Linked DNA regions of Robiginitalea biformata HTCC2501. Each later gene encodes a partner of the first gene's protein in a complex. Links are inferred from orthologs where the notes say so. Each region holds a gene or a part of one and is shown on either strand. Other genes may lie near its edges.

Evidence for each region.
Region 2: the proteins of accB (region 1) and accD are in contact, whole or in part, in a solved structure (PDB 8UXZ), measured with the Escherichia coli proteins. The link is inferred for Robiginitalea biformata HTCC2501 from one-to-one orthologs.

The regions. Positions count from the first base shown.
Region 1 is NC_013222.1:888,765-896,405, reverse strand. What follows is about bases 1,390-4,188. They hold accB (acetyl-CoA carboxylase biotin carboxyl carrier protein), read right to left. Parts: upstream 3,137-4,188; coding sequence 2,642-3,136; downstream 1,390-2,641. Other genes in these bases: RB2501_RS03960 (beta-ketoacyl-ACP synthase III), read right to left, coding at 3,165-4,160; accC (acetyl-CoA carboxylase biotin carboxylase subunit), read right to left, coding at 1,390-2,602. Also shown: RB2501_RS03980 (ABC transporter ATP-binding protein), read left to right, coding at 1-79; RB2501_RS03975 (NAD(P)/FAD-dependent oxidoreductase), read right to left, coding at 84-1,202; more of accC, read right to left, coding at 1,244-1,389; rpmF (50S ribosomal protein L32), read right to left, coding at 4,325-4,522; RB2501_RS03950 (YceD family protein), read right to left, coding at 4,527-5,060; 4-hydroxythreonine-4-phosphate dehydrogenase PdxA, read right to left, coding at 5,129-6,205; RB2501_RS03940 (riboflavin synthase), read left to right, coding at 6,264-6,863; RB2501_RS03935 (acyltransferase family protein), read right to left, coding at 6,932-7,641. UniProt on the Escherichia coli protein: This protein is a component of the acetyl coenzyme A carboxylase complex; first, biotin carboxylase catalyzes the carboxylation of the carrier protein and then the transcarboxylase transfers the carboxyl group to form malonyl-CoA.
Region 2 is NC_013222.1:3,403,141-3,410,718, forward strand. Bases 1,942-4,677 are described here. They hold accD (acetyl-CoA carboxylase, carboxyltransferase subunit beta), read left to right. Parts: upstream 1,942-2,738; coding sequence 2,739-3,617; downstream 3,618-4,677. Other genes in these bases: fbaA (class II fructose-bisphosphate aldolase), read left to right, coding at 1,942-2,667; rpsO (30S ribosomal protein S15), read left to right, coding at 3,744-4,013; RB2501_RS15100 (polyribonucleotide nucleotidyltransferase), read left to right, coding at 4,205-4,677. Outside these bases: translocation and assembly module lipoprotein TamL, read left to right, coding at 1-1,544; more of fbaA, read left to right, coding at 1,600-1,941; more of RB2501_RS15100, read left to right, coding at 4,678-6,457; RB2501_RS15105 (sigma-70 family RNA polymerase sigma factor), read left to right, coding at 6,618-7,481.

The DNA.
Region 1 (7,641 bases):
GGAAAAAGCCCTGGAGGCAGGGGAGAACATTTTCCTGAATGTTTCCCTGGAGACCATCAACAAGCGGTTGCCGATCTGATTCGTCAGGTCGTGGCCAGGGCCGCCAGGTCGGCGCCTACCTGACTGCCGATGGCAACCCCCATACCCCCGAGGCGGACCCCGCAAAATACGTGGGGGGACAGTTTTTGGACGATGGGCTTCTTACGGGAGCCCACGCCCATGATCCCGCTCCACCGGTGCGCTACCCGGACGGCCTGCCCGGGAAGGATAACCCTGTGCAACAGGTCTTCCAGGGCTTGCTGTATGCCGGGGGTCTGACCGAGGTCCGTGGTGGTTTCCCCGGGTTTGTCCAAATGGCGGCCGCCACCCAGGAGTACGCGGTCGCCGACGTTTCGGAAGTAGAAATAGCCCCGGTCCAGGTGGAAGCTCCCGCGGAGGGCCAGCCCGGGTACGGGTTCAGTGATAAGTACCTGGCCCCGTGCAGGCTGCAGGTCCAGTCCGGTTTGCAGCCCGGCAAACCCGTTAGTCGCCAGCAGCAGGTTCGCCGCCTCAAATTCGAATGCGGAAGTCCGGATGCCTACCTGGTCCCCCAGGTCTTCAAACCCGGTTACCTCCACCCCGTTGAGCAGGCAGATGTCCGCCTCCCGGGCTTTGCCCAGCAGGGCCTGCATCATCCGGCCCGTATGGAGTTGTCCTTCCAACGGGTTGCAGACGGCGTCGGGCTGGATGCCGGCCATCCCGAATTCCCCCGGCCGGATTTCAAAGGCCGGCCGGCCGAAAACCGGTTGCAGCATCCGGTTGATTCGATCCATGGCCTCCAGGGCGTGCTCCTGCACCTCTTTATCCGCTTCCCGGAAAACCTCGTAGCCTCCGTACTGCCGGAAATCTATGGCCTGGTCGCCCAGCCGTTGGCGCAGCATCCGGATGCCCGTGAACCGGTTGGAAACCAGAGAGACAATTTCATCTTCCGTATGGGACTGCAAATCGTCCAGGATCTCGGTTAGGCTGCCAAAACAGGCAAAACCCGCATTGCGGGTGCTGGCTCCGGCGGGCAGGATGCCCCGTTCCAGAATGAGGATTTTGGCCCCGGGATGGCTTTTTCGAAGTTCCAGGGCACAACTCAGGCCGGTTATGCCGCTGCCCACCACGCAAAAATCCACGTCGGTAAGCCAGGATTCAATTTCCCAGTAGCTCGGGCTCATAGCGCGGTTCTTGCCGGTTTACGGGGCCGTGGATGGCTCCGTCAGTCGTCCTCGGAGGGCTCGGGTTGCATCTCGAAGTCCTCCATGAATTTGGTGGTGTAGTTCCCGGCCAGGTAATCCGGATGGTCCATAAGCTGGCGGTGGAACGGGATGGTCGTCTTGATGCCTTCGATTACGAATTCATCCAGGGCGCGCTTCATCTTGTTGATGGCCTCTTCCCGCGTCTGGGCCGTGGTGATCAGCTTGGCGATCATCGAATCGTAGTTGGGCGGAATGGTGTACCCGCTGTACACGTGGGTGTCCAGCCGGACACCGTGCCCGCCGGGCGTATGCAGCGTCGTGATCTTGCCCGGAGATGGACGAAACCCGTTGTAGGGGTCCTCCGCATTGATCCGGCATTCGATGGAGTGCAAGTTCGGGGTGTAATTTTTACCGGATATCGGCACGCCCCCTGCCACGAGGATCTGTTCGCGAATCAGGTCGTAATCGATAACCTGCTCGGTGATCGGGTGTTCAACCTGGATCCGCGTATTCATCTCCATAAAATAGAAGTTGCGGTGTTTGTCTACCAGGAATTCCACGGTCCCCGCCCCTTCGTATTTGATAAACTCGGCTGCGCGGACGGCTGCCTTCCCCATGGCATCCCGGAGTTTATCCGTCATAAAGGGAGAAGGGGTCTCCTCGGTGAGCTTCTGGTGGCGTCGCTGGATGGAGCAGTCCCGCTCGGAGAGGTGGCAGGCCTTGCCATACTGGTCGCCAACTACCTGGATCTCAATATGCCGGGGCTCCTCAATGAGCTTTTCCATATACATCCCCCCGTTGCCGAAGGCCGCTTCCGCTTCCTTGACGGCGCTCTCAAATTGTTTTACGAGCTCCTCCTCTTTCCAGATGGCACGCATACCCTTTCCGCCGCCGCCGGCAGTAGCCTTGATCATAACCGGATATCCCATTTTCTTGGCCACCTTCAGCGCGTGGTTCGCATCCTTCAGGAGGCCGTCGGAGCCGGGGATGGTAGGCACCCCAGCCTCTTTCATCGTCTGCTTGGCAGATGCCTTGTCGCCCATACGGTCGATCTGGTCGCCCGTCGCACCGATGAATTTGATCTCGTGTTCGGCGCAAATCCTGGAAAACTTGGAGTTCTCGGACAAAAAGCCGTAGCCCGGATGGATTGCGTCCGCGTTGGTGATTTCCGCAGCCGCAATGATGTTCGGGATTTTCAGGTAGGACTGGTTACTCGGAGCCGGACCGATACAAACGGCTTCATCTGCAAACCGGACATGGAGGCTTTCCTCGTCGGCCTTGGAGTACACCGCGACCGTCTTGATACCCATCTCCTTGCAGGTGCGGATGATGCGCAGGGCAATCTCTCCGCGGTTGGCGATCAGAATCTTTTTAAACATAGTGCGCTTGTTGTCTGTTAGTTAATGCGAAACCCCGGTCTAAGACGGGTCGATCAGGAACAAGGGCTGGTCGAATTCTACCGGGGAGGAGTCGTCTACCAGTACTTTGACGACCTTTCCGGATACTTCCGATTCAATATCGTTGAAGAGCTTCATGGCCTCGATCACGCAAAGTACGTCGCCCTTGGAAATGCTGTCCCCGACTTCCACAAACGGGGGTTTGTCCGGGGAAGGTTTCCGGTAAAATGTCCCGATAATCGGCGACTTGATGGTGATGTACTTGGAATCGTCCCCTTCTTTCTTGGCATCTGCCTCTCCGGACGCGGCGGCCGGGGCCGGGGCGGGTGCTGCAGGCGGAGCCTGTTGCGGCATGGCAGGAGCCGCCATGGGAATTTGTTGCACATAAGTGGGTTCCCCATCCTTGTCGGATCCGGTGCGGATCGTGATCTTGATCTCATCCGTTTCGAGCTTCACTTCGCTGGCTCCGGATTTGGCCACGAACTTGATCAGACTTTGAATTTCTTTGATATCCATGGATTTCGGTTTAGTATAGTGTTCGGTTTTATGAATCGTAAGCCCAGGTCAGGTAGATGGCTCCCCACGTAAACCCTCCCCCAAACGCTGCAAATATAAGACTGTCGCCCTTTTTGAGCTGCTTTTCGTAATCGCTGAGCAGCAGCGGCAGCGTGGCAGACGTGGTATTTCCGTAGCGTTCGATGTTCATCATCACCTTTTCGGCCTCCAGGCCCATCCGGTGCGCCGTGGCATCGATAATGCGCTTATTGGCCTGGTGCGGCACCAGCCAGTCCACGTCCTCATGGGTGAGGTCGTTGCGTTCCATAACGAGTGCCGATACCTCAGCCATGTTGGAGACGGCAAACTTAAAGACCGACTTCCCGTCCTGGCGGACAAAGTGCTTTTTTTCGCGAACCGTTTCCTCCGTGGGGGGCATCAAGGAACCGCCCGCCTCGATCTTGAGGAACTGCCGTCCCTTACCGTCACTGCGAAGGTATTCGTCCTGCAAACCGAGCCCGTCTGAATTTGGCTCAAACAACACGGCACCTGCGCCGTCCCCGAAGATAATACATGTTGTCCGGTCTTCGTAATCGATGATCGAAGACATCTTGTCCGCTCCGATGAGCAGCACTTTCTTATAGCGCCCTGATTCGATATAGCGGGCTGCCGTGGACATGCCGTACAAAAAATTCGAACAGGCCGCCTGCAGGTCGTATGCAAAGGCGTTGACAGCCCCGATCTCCGAGGCCACATACACGGCCGTAGAGGCCACCGGCATATCCGGGGTGGCCGTTCCCACAATGACCATGTCGATCTCAGCCGGGTCGAGCCCCCGTTTCTCAATCAGGTCCTGGGCAGCCTTGATGGCCAAAAAGGAAGTCCCTTTATCCGGATCTTTGAGAATCCGGCGTTCCTTGATACCCGTTCGGGTGGTGATCCATTCGTCATTCGTATCCACCAGGGTCTCCAGGATGGCATTGGTCAATCGGTATTCGGGAACATAGGCCCCCACAGCGGTAATCGCTGCCGTAATACTGCTCATGTAGTGCTGTTTTATCGCAAGGAACCCAAAAACGGTTCAAAATCGTTGAAAATTAAGGATTATTTGGAACTTTCTTCCAATAATCCGCCTTTTTCGGGCTTCTGCCGGGCATAAAAAAACTCCCACCTGGAAAAGTGAGAGTGTCTGTACGGTTTGCGCTTTGGTTATACGGCTCCTTCTTCGGTCTTGTCTACCAGGACCTGGCCGCGGTAATAAAGCTTGCCTTCGTGCCAGTGGGCCCGGTGGTACAGGTGAACCTCTCCGGTTGTCGGATCCTTGGCCAGCGTCGGGTTGGTGGCTTTGTAGTGCGTACGCCGCTTATCCCTTCTGGTCTTGGAGATCTTTCTCTTAGGATGTGCCATGCTGTTATTTTTTGTCCGTTAATAAATTTCGTAATGCATCCCACCTGGGATCCGTATCGTCCTTTTGTTCGTTGTTTTCTTTTGGCTGCAATTCCTCGAGCTTGCGCAGTACTTCCGAGTCCAGGGTGCCGTCTGCCACCCCGGGGTGAATCCGTTTGGACGGCACGGCGAGCGCCAGCATTTCAAAAACGTACTGGGCGATATTGAACTGGTGCTCCCCGTGGGGCAGTACCAGGATCTCATCGTCCTCGTCGTTGAAAGCCTCCCCGAATTTCACAACCAGTTTCAGGTTGCCCGCCACCGGCTGGTCGAACGGTTCATTGGTGATGTCGCAATTGACGTGCACCGAACCGGTTGCCTGCATGGTGAGCTCCATCATGGTGCTCATCTTTTCGAGGACAGCGACGACCGCTATATCGGAAGCGTTGAATTCGTCGTAGTCAAAAGAATCAAAGAACGTATTGTCAATTTGATACTCAAAATGATGCTTCCCCTGCTTCAGACCCGAAAAAGGAATGTCGAATTCCTTGTTCTTCATCGTTCTCTCCATTCAATTAGGGCGTGCAAAGATATCCTTTTTTTGCGAAAACCCAATTATTCGATAAACTATTTCTGGCCCTCACGGCCCTTGCCAGAGCGCTTTAGTTTCTGCTTCTGAAGCGGGTTGCTGGTAAGCCGGTCGTACTCCCTCCGGTTGCGGAAAATACGAATCCCGGTGAAAACGGCTTCCGCAAAAGACGAGGGGTCGGCCTTGCCTTTGCCGGCAATGTCATAGGCGGTGCCGTGGTCCGGGGAGGTGCGCACCCGGGACAGGCCCGCGGTAAAGTTCACCCCTTTCCCGAAAGCGAGCGTTTTAAACGGGATGAGGCCCTGGTCGTGGTAACAGGCCAGGATACCGTCAAATTCCCGGTAATTGTCCGAGGCGAAAAACGTGTCGGCGGCATAGGGGCCGAAGACGAGGTGCTTCCCGTCGGTGAGTTTCCTCAGTGCGGGCTTGAGCACTTCTTCGTCCTCCCGGCCAATCACTCCCTCGTCCCCGCTGTGCGGGTTGATGCCCAGCACGGCGATCCGGGGCCTGCGAATCGCAAAATCCCGTTTCAGGGATTCCTCCATGGCCTGCACCTTGGAATAAATCAATTTCTGGGTGATCAGGGCGGGGGCGTCCTTCACGGGCACGTGGTCGGTGAGCAACCCCACCTTCAGCCCTTCGGTCACCATGAACATCAGGCTTTCCCCTCCCAGTTCCCGGGCCAGGTAATCCGTGTGTCCCGGAAACCTGAACTGGTCGCTCTGGACGGTTTTCTTATCGATGGGGGCGGTGACTAACAGGTCGATGGCGCCATTTTTCAGGGCGTCCACCGCCGCCTGCAGCGACTGGATGGCGTATTCGCCCCCTGTCTGGCTGGCCCGGCCGAAGGGTACTTCCGGATGTTCTTTCCAAACGTTGACCACGTTGACCTTCCCCGGGATGGCCCCGGAAGCGTCCCCAACTCCCTGAAAGCCGATGTCCAGGCAAAAATGCGCCTTCTGGTGGGAAATGGTCTTGCCGGAGGCGAAGAATACGGGCGTGCAGAAATCGAGCATCCGCGGGTCCGAAAACGTCTTGAGAGCCACTTCACATCCAATGCCTCCCAGATCCCCAACTGATATCCCCACCTTGATTTGCTGCCCGTCGTCCTCCATGAATAGTGTACCTTTGTGCTGTTTGAAGCTGCCCAAAATTACTCAATTTAGCTGTACCATGTTTACCGGAATCATCGAAACCCTCGCCACCGTTACCCGGATCCAAAAGGACCGGTCAAACCTCGACATCACCCTGGAGTCGTCCCTGACCCCGGAACTCAAAATCGACCAAAGCCTGGCCCACAACGGGGTCTGCCTGACGGTGGTGGCCATAGAAGGGACTACCTATACCGTCACCGCCGTGGCCGAAACGCTCAGCCGCAGCAACCTGGGGGACCTCCGGGAAGGCGACCGGGTGAACCTGGAACGGGCCATGGTGCTGGGCGCCCGCCTGGACGGGCATATTGTCCAGGGACACGTGGACCAGGTGGGCCGGTGCACCGGGGTTAGCCAACAGGACGGGAGCTGGATTTTCCGGTTTGACTACGAGCCCGGGCCGGGCCGCGTCACCATTGAGAAAGGGTCCATAACCGTGGACGGGGTGAGCCTGACCGTAGTGGACTCCGCCCCCGGCAGCTTCAGTGTTGCGATCATCCCCTATACCTACGAGCACACAAGATTCTGCGAATACGCCCCGGGCACCCGGGTGAACCTGGAATTCGATATGATTGGCAAGTACGTGGCGCGCCTGATGGAGCCGCACAGGCCGCAGGCCTGATAATCAGCTGCTCCCTGCATCGTGCCCGGAACCGGAAAAGATGTCGTTGCAAGCCGATACGGCCGCGGTCAGACCTTGATAAAAATCTTTCTCCTGTAAAGCCACCAGCCGAGCAACAGGTAAAAGCCCATTACCGTCAACCCGTATAGCAGGGAGGATAGCGCCAAAGGCAGGAATTCGTGTACATAGATATTCCGGAAGAGCCAGCCGTGGACACTGAGCCCTTCGTCCACCTGTATCTGATAGAAAAGGCTTGTCACAAAACTCGACAGGAAATACACCGTAATGGCATTCGCCCCGGCGTAGCGGAAAATACTCCCAAACTGCATCTTCTTCACATCTGTGAGATAGTAGATCAGCGCCAGCAACAGGTTGGCCCAGCCGGCCGTAACCAGGACAAAACTGCTGGTCCATAAAGCCTTGTTGACAGGGAAAACCAGGCCCCAGATGGAGCCGGCCGCCAACAGGGCCGCCCCGGCCAGCAGCATCCACTGCGTCTTGTTCGCCCGGTCCGATACGAGCACCCGCCCCGTAAAGATGCCCAGAAGGGCCGAGGCGATGGCCGGCAACGTGCTCAACAGGCCCTCCGGGTCGTAATCCGGCTTATAGGTATGGCTCCCGAAGACGTGGACATCGATATAGTTGGCCCAGTTGTTGGGCACCCGCTCCAGGGACGGCGGCTCACCTCCGAGGGGAATAAAGGCCATCCAGACCCAGTAACCCAGCAGGATTACCACGGTGATCGCCAAAAGCGTTTTGTAGTTGGTATGTAAAAACA
Region 2 (7,578 bases), 2.5 Mb from region 1 along the record:
TCGACCGGCTCAGGACCTACCGGCAAATCAGCAACCTGAACACCTTCCGGTACCCGAATATCGAACTGATCGAAGCCCCGGGGGACCGACTGGATGCAAACGTCTACCTGAGTGCGCGTCCCCGGAATTCCCTGGCAGTGGATTTTGACGTGACCCATTCCAACATCCAGCGCCTGGGCTTTGGCCTGGGAGCCTCCCTGATTACCCGGAATGTTTTCGGGGGGGCCGAAACCCTGAGCCTGTCTGCAAGGGGCACGTTCGGGCTGCTGAGCGATGATACCCAGGGAGAGGATTTCTTTTCGGAAATCGGCGGGGACATCAACCTGATTTTTCCGCGAATCTGGTTCCCGCTGGTAGACGGGGGCAATATCATCCCGTACTACATGCTGCCCAAAACCCGGATGACCGTAGGTACCAGTTTCCAGAAGAATATCGGCCTGGACAAGCAGACCCTCAATGCCGTATTGGGTTACAGCTGGTCCTCTACCGACTTCAAAAAACACCTGATTGAATTGCTGAACATCCAGTTTGTCCGCAACGTCAACCCGGACCGTTTTTTCAATGTCTACCAGAGCTCCTACGGCCGCCTGAACGATGTGGCGAGCGACCCGGAGTATTTGAACAACCCGGACCTGGCCGGGTTCTACGAACCCGGGGACACCCCCGAGGACCCGCCGAATCTGACCATCCCGGAAGGGACTACCGGGTTTACGGACGCCATCATCAACCAGGGGCTGGCGCCCACGGATTCGCAGGACTACGCAGATGTCTTCCGGGTAGAGGAACGCCGGCAGCGCCTTACGGAAAACAACCTGATTTTCACCTCCAACTACACCTACACGAAAAACTCCAAGACCGGGATCAACGACAATAGCTTTTACCAGATCCGCTGGAAATTGGAAGGGGCCGGCAACCTGCTGGCGGTCTTTACCAATATTGTTCCCTTTAACGAAAACGACTCGGGCAAAAAGCTCGTATTCGGCGTGCCTTTTTCCCAGTACCTGAAAGGGGAGTTCGATTTTATCCGGCACTGGGAACTCAATGCCACCGACGTTCTCGCCTTCCGCACCTTCATTGGCCTGGCGGTCCCATACGGGAATTCTGACGACATCCCGTTTGTCCGATCGTACTTCGGCGGGGGGTCCAACGACAACCGGGCCTGGTTCCCGTATTCCCTCGGACCGGGGAGTACCAGCAACCTGAACGACTTCAACGATGCGAATTTTAAACTGGCGATGAACCTGGAATACCGTTTCCCCCTGGTCGGCGACCTGAAAGCGGCCCTGTTCAGCGATGTGGGGAACATCTGGAATGTCTGGGACAGCGAAGACGACCCAGCCGCCACCTTCAACGGGTTCTCCTCCCTGGAGGAACTCGCCCTCGGGACGGGCTTTGGCCTCCGGTACGACTTTACCTATTTCGTCTTCCGGGCAGACCTGGGCTTCAAGACCTACAACCCGGCCGAACCCGTTGGAAAAAGATGGTTCCGGGACTACAATTTTGCCAACTCCGTACTGCAGATCGGAATAAATTATCCGTTTTAACGGGTATTATTATTACTTTTGTCGCAGCGAACTACCAACCCAAAAAACGCAAAACATGCCGCATTCCATCAAGCCGGGCGTTGCCACTGGTGAAGAAGTACAGGAAATATTCAGCTATGCAAAGTCCAAAGGCTTTGCCCTGCCAGCCGTAAACGTCATCGGCTCGGATACCATCAATGCAGTCCTGGAAACAGCTGCTGAACTCAAGGCACCGGTTATCCTGCAGTTTTCAAACGGGGGTGCCCAGTTCAACGCGGGGAAAGGCCTGTCCAACGAAGGGCAGCGCGCCGCCATCAAGGGGGCCATTGCCGGAGCCCGGCACGTGCACGAACTGGCCGAAGCCTACGGGGCAACGGTAATCCTCCACACAGACCACTGTGCCAAGAAACTTTTGCCGTGGATCGACGGCCTGCTCGACGCGAGCGAGGCGCATTTCAACGCCACGGGCAAATCCCTGTTCAGCTCGCACATGATCGACCTGTCGGAGGAACCCATCGAAGAAAACATCGCCCTTTGCAAGGACTACCTGGCCCGCATGAGCAAGATGAACATGACCCTGGAAATCGAACTCGGCATCACCGGAGGGGAGGAAGACGGCGTCGACAATACGGACGTGGACGACTCCAAGCTCTACACCCAGCCCGAGGAAGTGGCCTACGCCTATGAAGAGCTCTCCAAGGTAAGCCATCGCTTTACAGTAGCTGCCGCTTTCGGAAATGTACACGGGGTTTACAAGCCGGGAAATGTGAAACTGACCCCGAAAATCCTCAAGAATTCCCAGGAATTCATCAGCGAAAAATACAAGGTGGGCCATAACCACATCGATTTTGTCTTTCACGGCGGCTCGGGTTCCACCCTGGAGGAAATCCGCGAGGCCATCGGGTACGGGGTGATCAAAATGAACATCGACACGGACTTGCAGTACGCCTTCATGACCGGCGTACGCGATTATATGAAAGAAAAGGAGGGCTACCTCCAGGCGCAGATCGGCAACCCGGAAGGCGCCGATTCGCCCAACAAAAAATACTACGACCCCCGGGTCTGGCTGCGGGAAGGGGAAAAAACCTTTGTCGCCCGGCTCAAGAAGGCCTTCGAGGACCTGAACAACGTGGGCACGCTCTAGGCAGGCCTGCATCGGAATTGCGCGGGCATCCTTCGGGCATGCCCCGATACGTGGAATTGAAATAGCACATTATGTCATCCTGGTTCAAGAGAAAAGAAAAAGGAATACAAACCGCCACTGAGGAAAAGAAGGACACCCCCAGGGGCCTTTGGTACAAATCGCCCACAGGGAAAATTGTCGAATCCGAGGAACTGGCGAAGAACCACTACGTCAGCCCGGAGGACGACTACCATGTGCGCATCGGCAGCAAGGAGTATTTCCAGATACTTTTTGACGACAACAAATTCACCGAAATGGATGCCGGGCTTTCCTCCAAGGACCCGTTGAAATTCGAGGATACCAAGAAATACAAGGACCGGCTCAAGGAGGCCGAAAAGAAAACCGGGCTCAAGGATGCCGTCCGCACGGCCTACGGCAAGTCCATGGGCCGGGACCTGGTAATCGCCTGTATGGATTTCAGCTTTATTGGCGGATCCATGGGGAGCGTGGTCGGCGAAAAAATTGCCCGGGCTATCGATAAGGCTATCGAGAAAAAAGTGCCCTTTGTAATGATCTCCAAATCCGGCGGGGCCCGGATGATGGAAGCGGCCCTGTCCCTGATGCAACTGGCCAAGACCAGTGCCAAACTGGCTCAGCTGGCCGAAGCCGGATTGCCGTATATCTCACTATGCACGGACCCCACCACTGGCGGGACAACCGCATCCTATGCGATGCTTGGGGATATCAATATTGCCGAACCCGGGGCGCTGATCGGATTTGCAGGTCCGCGGGTGGTCAAGGAGGCCACCGGCAAGGAACTGCCCGAAGGTTTTCAGACGGCAGAATTCGTATTGGAACACGGCTTTTTGGATTTTATCGTCCATCGCCGGGAACTGAAAAAGAAAATCAACCTCTACCTGGACCTGGTACTCAACCAGCCGGTACGCGTGGAAGAAGTGCCGGAAGAATAAGCGGGAAGCCATTGGGACATAAAATTTCCCGGGACCGCCCGGATAGAAATCCTGAAATTATTCCTATCTTTGCGGCCTGATTGAAAATCAATCGGATACATAAAAATCATTTACAACAATATTGGCATGTATTTAACCAAAGAGAAAAAAGCCGAAATCTTTAAGAAATTCGGCGGATCGGACAGCAACACCGGCTCCACCGAGGGCCAGATTGCGCTGTTCACGGAACGGATCAACCACCTGACCGGGCACCTGAAGAAGAACCAGAAAGACTACAACACCGAGCGTTCCCTGGTTCGCCTGGTGGGTAAACGCCGCAGCCTGCTGGACTATCTGAAGAAAAAGGATATTGAGAAATATCGGAGCCTGATCAAGGAACTGAATATTCGTAAATAACTTATTGCAGGGGAGCCCGTCGGGCTCCCCTGTTTGTTTACCGGCGGCTTGCCCGCCACCCCGAAGTCCCTGCCTTTGCAGGGCAACATAAAAAGCTCACTTCCGGTTTTTCATTGGTCGACCTGCACAACACAACACCGCAGACCATTGTTTAACATTCTCCCGGTAGCTCGGGAGGCTAATTCCATTTTATGATTCCAGAAGCTTTTCAGGAGGTCATCGACCTCGGAGACGGTAGGGAGATCTCTATCGAAACCGGAAAACTTGCCAAGCAGGCCCACGGGTCGGTTGTGGTACGGTCCGGGAACTGTATGCTGCTTTGTACGGTTGTATCCAACTACAAGGCCAGCGATTTGGATTTTCTGCCCCTGACGGTAGATTACCGCGAAAAATTTCACGCGTCCGGGCGGTACCCGGGCGGATTCTTCAAGCGCGAAGCGCGTCCCAGTACCGGGGAAATCCTGGTCATGCGGCTGGTAGACCGCGTACTGCGCCCGCTCTTTCCTAAAAATTATCACTGCGAAACCCAGGTGATGATCCAGCTGATGTCCCACGACGACGACGTCATGCCGGATGCCATGGCCGGCCTGGCCGCCTCGGCTGCTATCCAGCTTTCGGACTTTCCGTTTGAATGCCCCATCTCCGAAGTACGGGTGGGCCGCGTGGATGGCGAATTCATCATCAACCCCACCCGGACCCAACTCGAGTCCTCGGATATCGACATGATTGTCGGGGCTTCCGAAGATTCCGTTATGATGGTAGAGGGGGAAATGGACGAAATCTCGGAGGAGGACATGACCGAGGCGATCAAGTTTGCCCACGAAGCCGTAAAAGTTCAGATCGCCGCGCAAAACCGGCTGGCCGACAAGGCAGGCCGCAAGGAAGTACGCGAATACGAAATCGAGGAGGAGAACGAAGCAGTTGAGAAGAAAATCCGCGATATCGCTTACGACAAGGCCTACGCCATTGCCAAGGCCGGTTCGGCCAAGCAGGAACGCAGCGCCGCGTTCAGCGAACTCAAGGAAGAGGTCCTGGCTGCCTTCAGCGAGGAGGAGCAGGAAGAATTGGGCGACCTGATCAAGAAATACTACTACAAGGTAGAGAAGGAGGCCGTCCGCAACCTGACCCTGGACGAGCAGATCCGGCTCGACGGCCGCAAGACCGACGAGATCCGGCCCATCTGGTGCGAGGTGGACTACCTGCCTTCTACCCACGGCTCCGCGATCTTCACCCGGGGGGAAACCCAGGCCCTGGCCACGGTAACCCTGGGGACTTCCCGCGAGGCAAACATTATCGACATGCCTTCCTTTGAAGGGGAAGAACGATTCTACCTGCACTACAACTTCCCTCCGTTCTCCACAGGGGAAGCCCGCCCGATCCGCGGGACGTCCCGTCGTGAGATCGGCCACGGAAACCTGGCACAACGGGCCCTGTCCCGCCAGGTACCGGAAGATTGCCCCTATACCGTACGGGTGGTATCGGAAGTGCTGGAAAGCAACGGATCCTCATCCATGGCAACGGTTTGCGCCGGAACCATGGCCCTGATGGATGCCGGGGTAAAACTCCGCAAACCGGTATCCGGGATCGCCATGGGGCTGATTTCCGATCCGGAGTCCGGTAAATATGCCGTATTGTCCGACATCCTCGGGGACGAAGACCACCTGGGCGACATGGATTTTAAAGTGACCGGGACGGCCGACGGCATCACCGCCTGCCAGATGGACATCAAAATCAAGGGGCTTTCCTATGAAATCCTGATCAAGGCGCTGAAACAGGCCCGGGACGGACGGCTGCATATCCTGTCCAAGCTGACAGATACCATTGCTGCCCCTGCCGAAGACGTGAAGCCGCATGCGCCGAAAATGGTGACCCGCATCATCCCGAACGAGTATATCGGGGCGGTCATTGGCAAAGGTGGCGAAGTGATCCAGGAATTGCAGAAAGAAACCGGCACTACCATCGTGATCAACGAAGACCCGGCAACCGGCGAAGGGATTGTTGAAATCCTCGGGACCGACCAGGGGGGTATCGACAAGGTTTTGGCCAAGATCGATTCCATCATGTTTACGCCCGAAGAAGGCAGCGTGTATGAGGTAAAAGTGATTAAAATGCTCGATTTTGGGGCCGTGGTGGAATACCTCGACGCCCCGGGCAACGAAATCCTGCTGCACGTTTCCGAACTCGCGTGGGAACGCACGGAAAATGTAGAGGATGTGTTGAGCATGGGCGACGTCTTTGACGTCAAATACATGGGCATCGACCCGCGTACCCGTAAGGAACGCGTTTCACGCCGGGCGCTCCTGCCCAAGCCGGAAGGCTGGGAGGAACGTCCCTCGCGTCGGGATGGCGGCCGTGGCGGAGATCGCCGTGGTGGCGGAGATCGCCGCGGCGGTGGAGACCGACGGGGCGGAGATCGCCGGGGCGGAAATCGGCGCCGCGATTGATCCCCAAACGTCTATTTAAACGTAAAACCCCTGGCAACAGGGGTTTTTTTATGCGTTTTAACCAAAAAATCAACTTTTTGTAACCCCTGTGTAACATTTGCACAATTTATACGTATAACTAATGCAGTAGGCACTATTTATATAGGATAAGGATCGATACATGAGACAACTAAAGATTACCAAGCAGGTTACCAATCGCGAAACCGCTTCCCTGGACAAATACCTCCAGGAGATCGGAAAAGTAGACCTGATTACCGCCGATGAGGAAGTGGAACTGGCCCAGCGCATTAAAGCGGGCGACCAGGCAGCTTTGGAAAAACTCACCAAGGCGAACCTCCGTTTTGTCGTTTCGGTAGCCAAACAGTACCAGAACCAGGGCCTGACCCTCCCCGACCTGATCAACGAGGGCAACCTGGGGCTGATCAAGGCAGCCCAGCGCTTTGACGAAACCCGGGGGTTTAAATTTATATCATATGCCGTTTGGTGGATCCGGCAATCCATCCTGCAGGCACTGGCGGAGCAGTCGCGGATTGTTCGCCTCCCCCTGAACAAAATCGGGTCGATCAACAAGATCAACAAGACGTTTGCATTTTTGGAGCAGGCCCACGAACGGGTACCCTCGGCAGAGGAGATTGCCAAGGAACTCGACATGACCGTGGAAGACGTAAAACAGTCCCTGAAAAACTCCGGGCGCCACGTATCCATGGATGCGCCCCTGATCGACGGGGAGGATTCCAACCTCTACGACGTACTCAGGAGTGGCGAATCCCCGAACCCGGATAAGGAATTGCTGCACGAATCCCTGCGCACGGAAATCGAACGTGCCCTGGAAACCCTGACCCCCCGGGAAGCGGATGTGATCCGCCTGTATTTCGGGCTGGCCGGGCAACATTCCATGACCCTGGAAGAAATCGGCGAAACCTTCGACCTGACCCGCGAACGCGTCCGTCAGATCAAGGAAAAGGCCATCCGCCGACTCAAGCATACCTCTCGTTCCAAGATACTTAAAACGTATCTCGGATAAGGGAGGAATACAAATTACATGTTAAATAAACGATAAATTGGAAATCTGGTATAAAGTTTGTAATTTGTAACCCACAACAGCAGTTATCATGACTGTT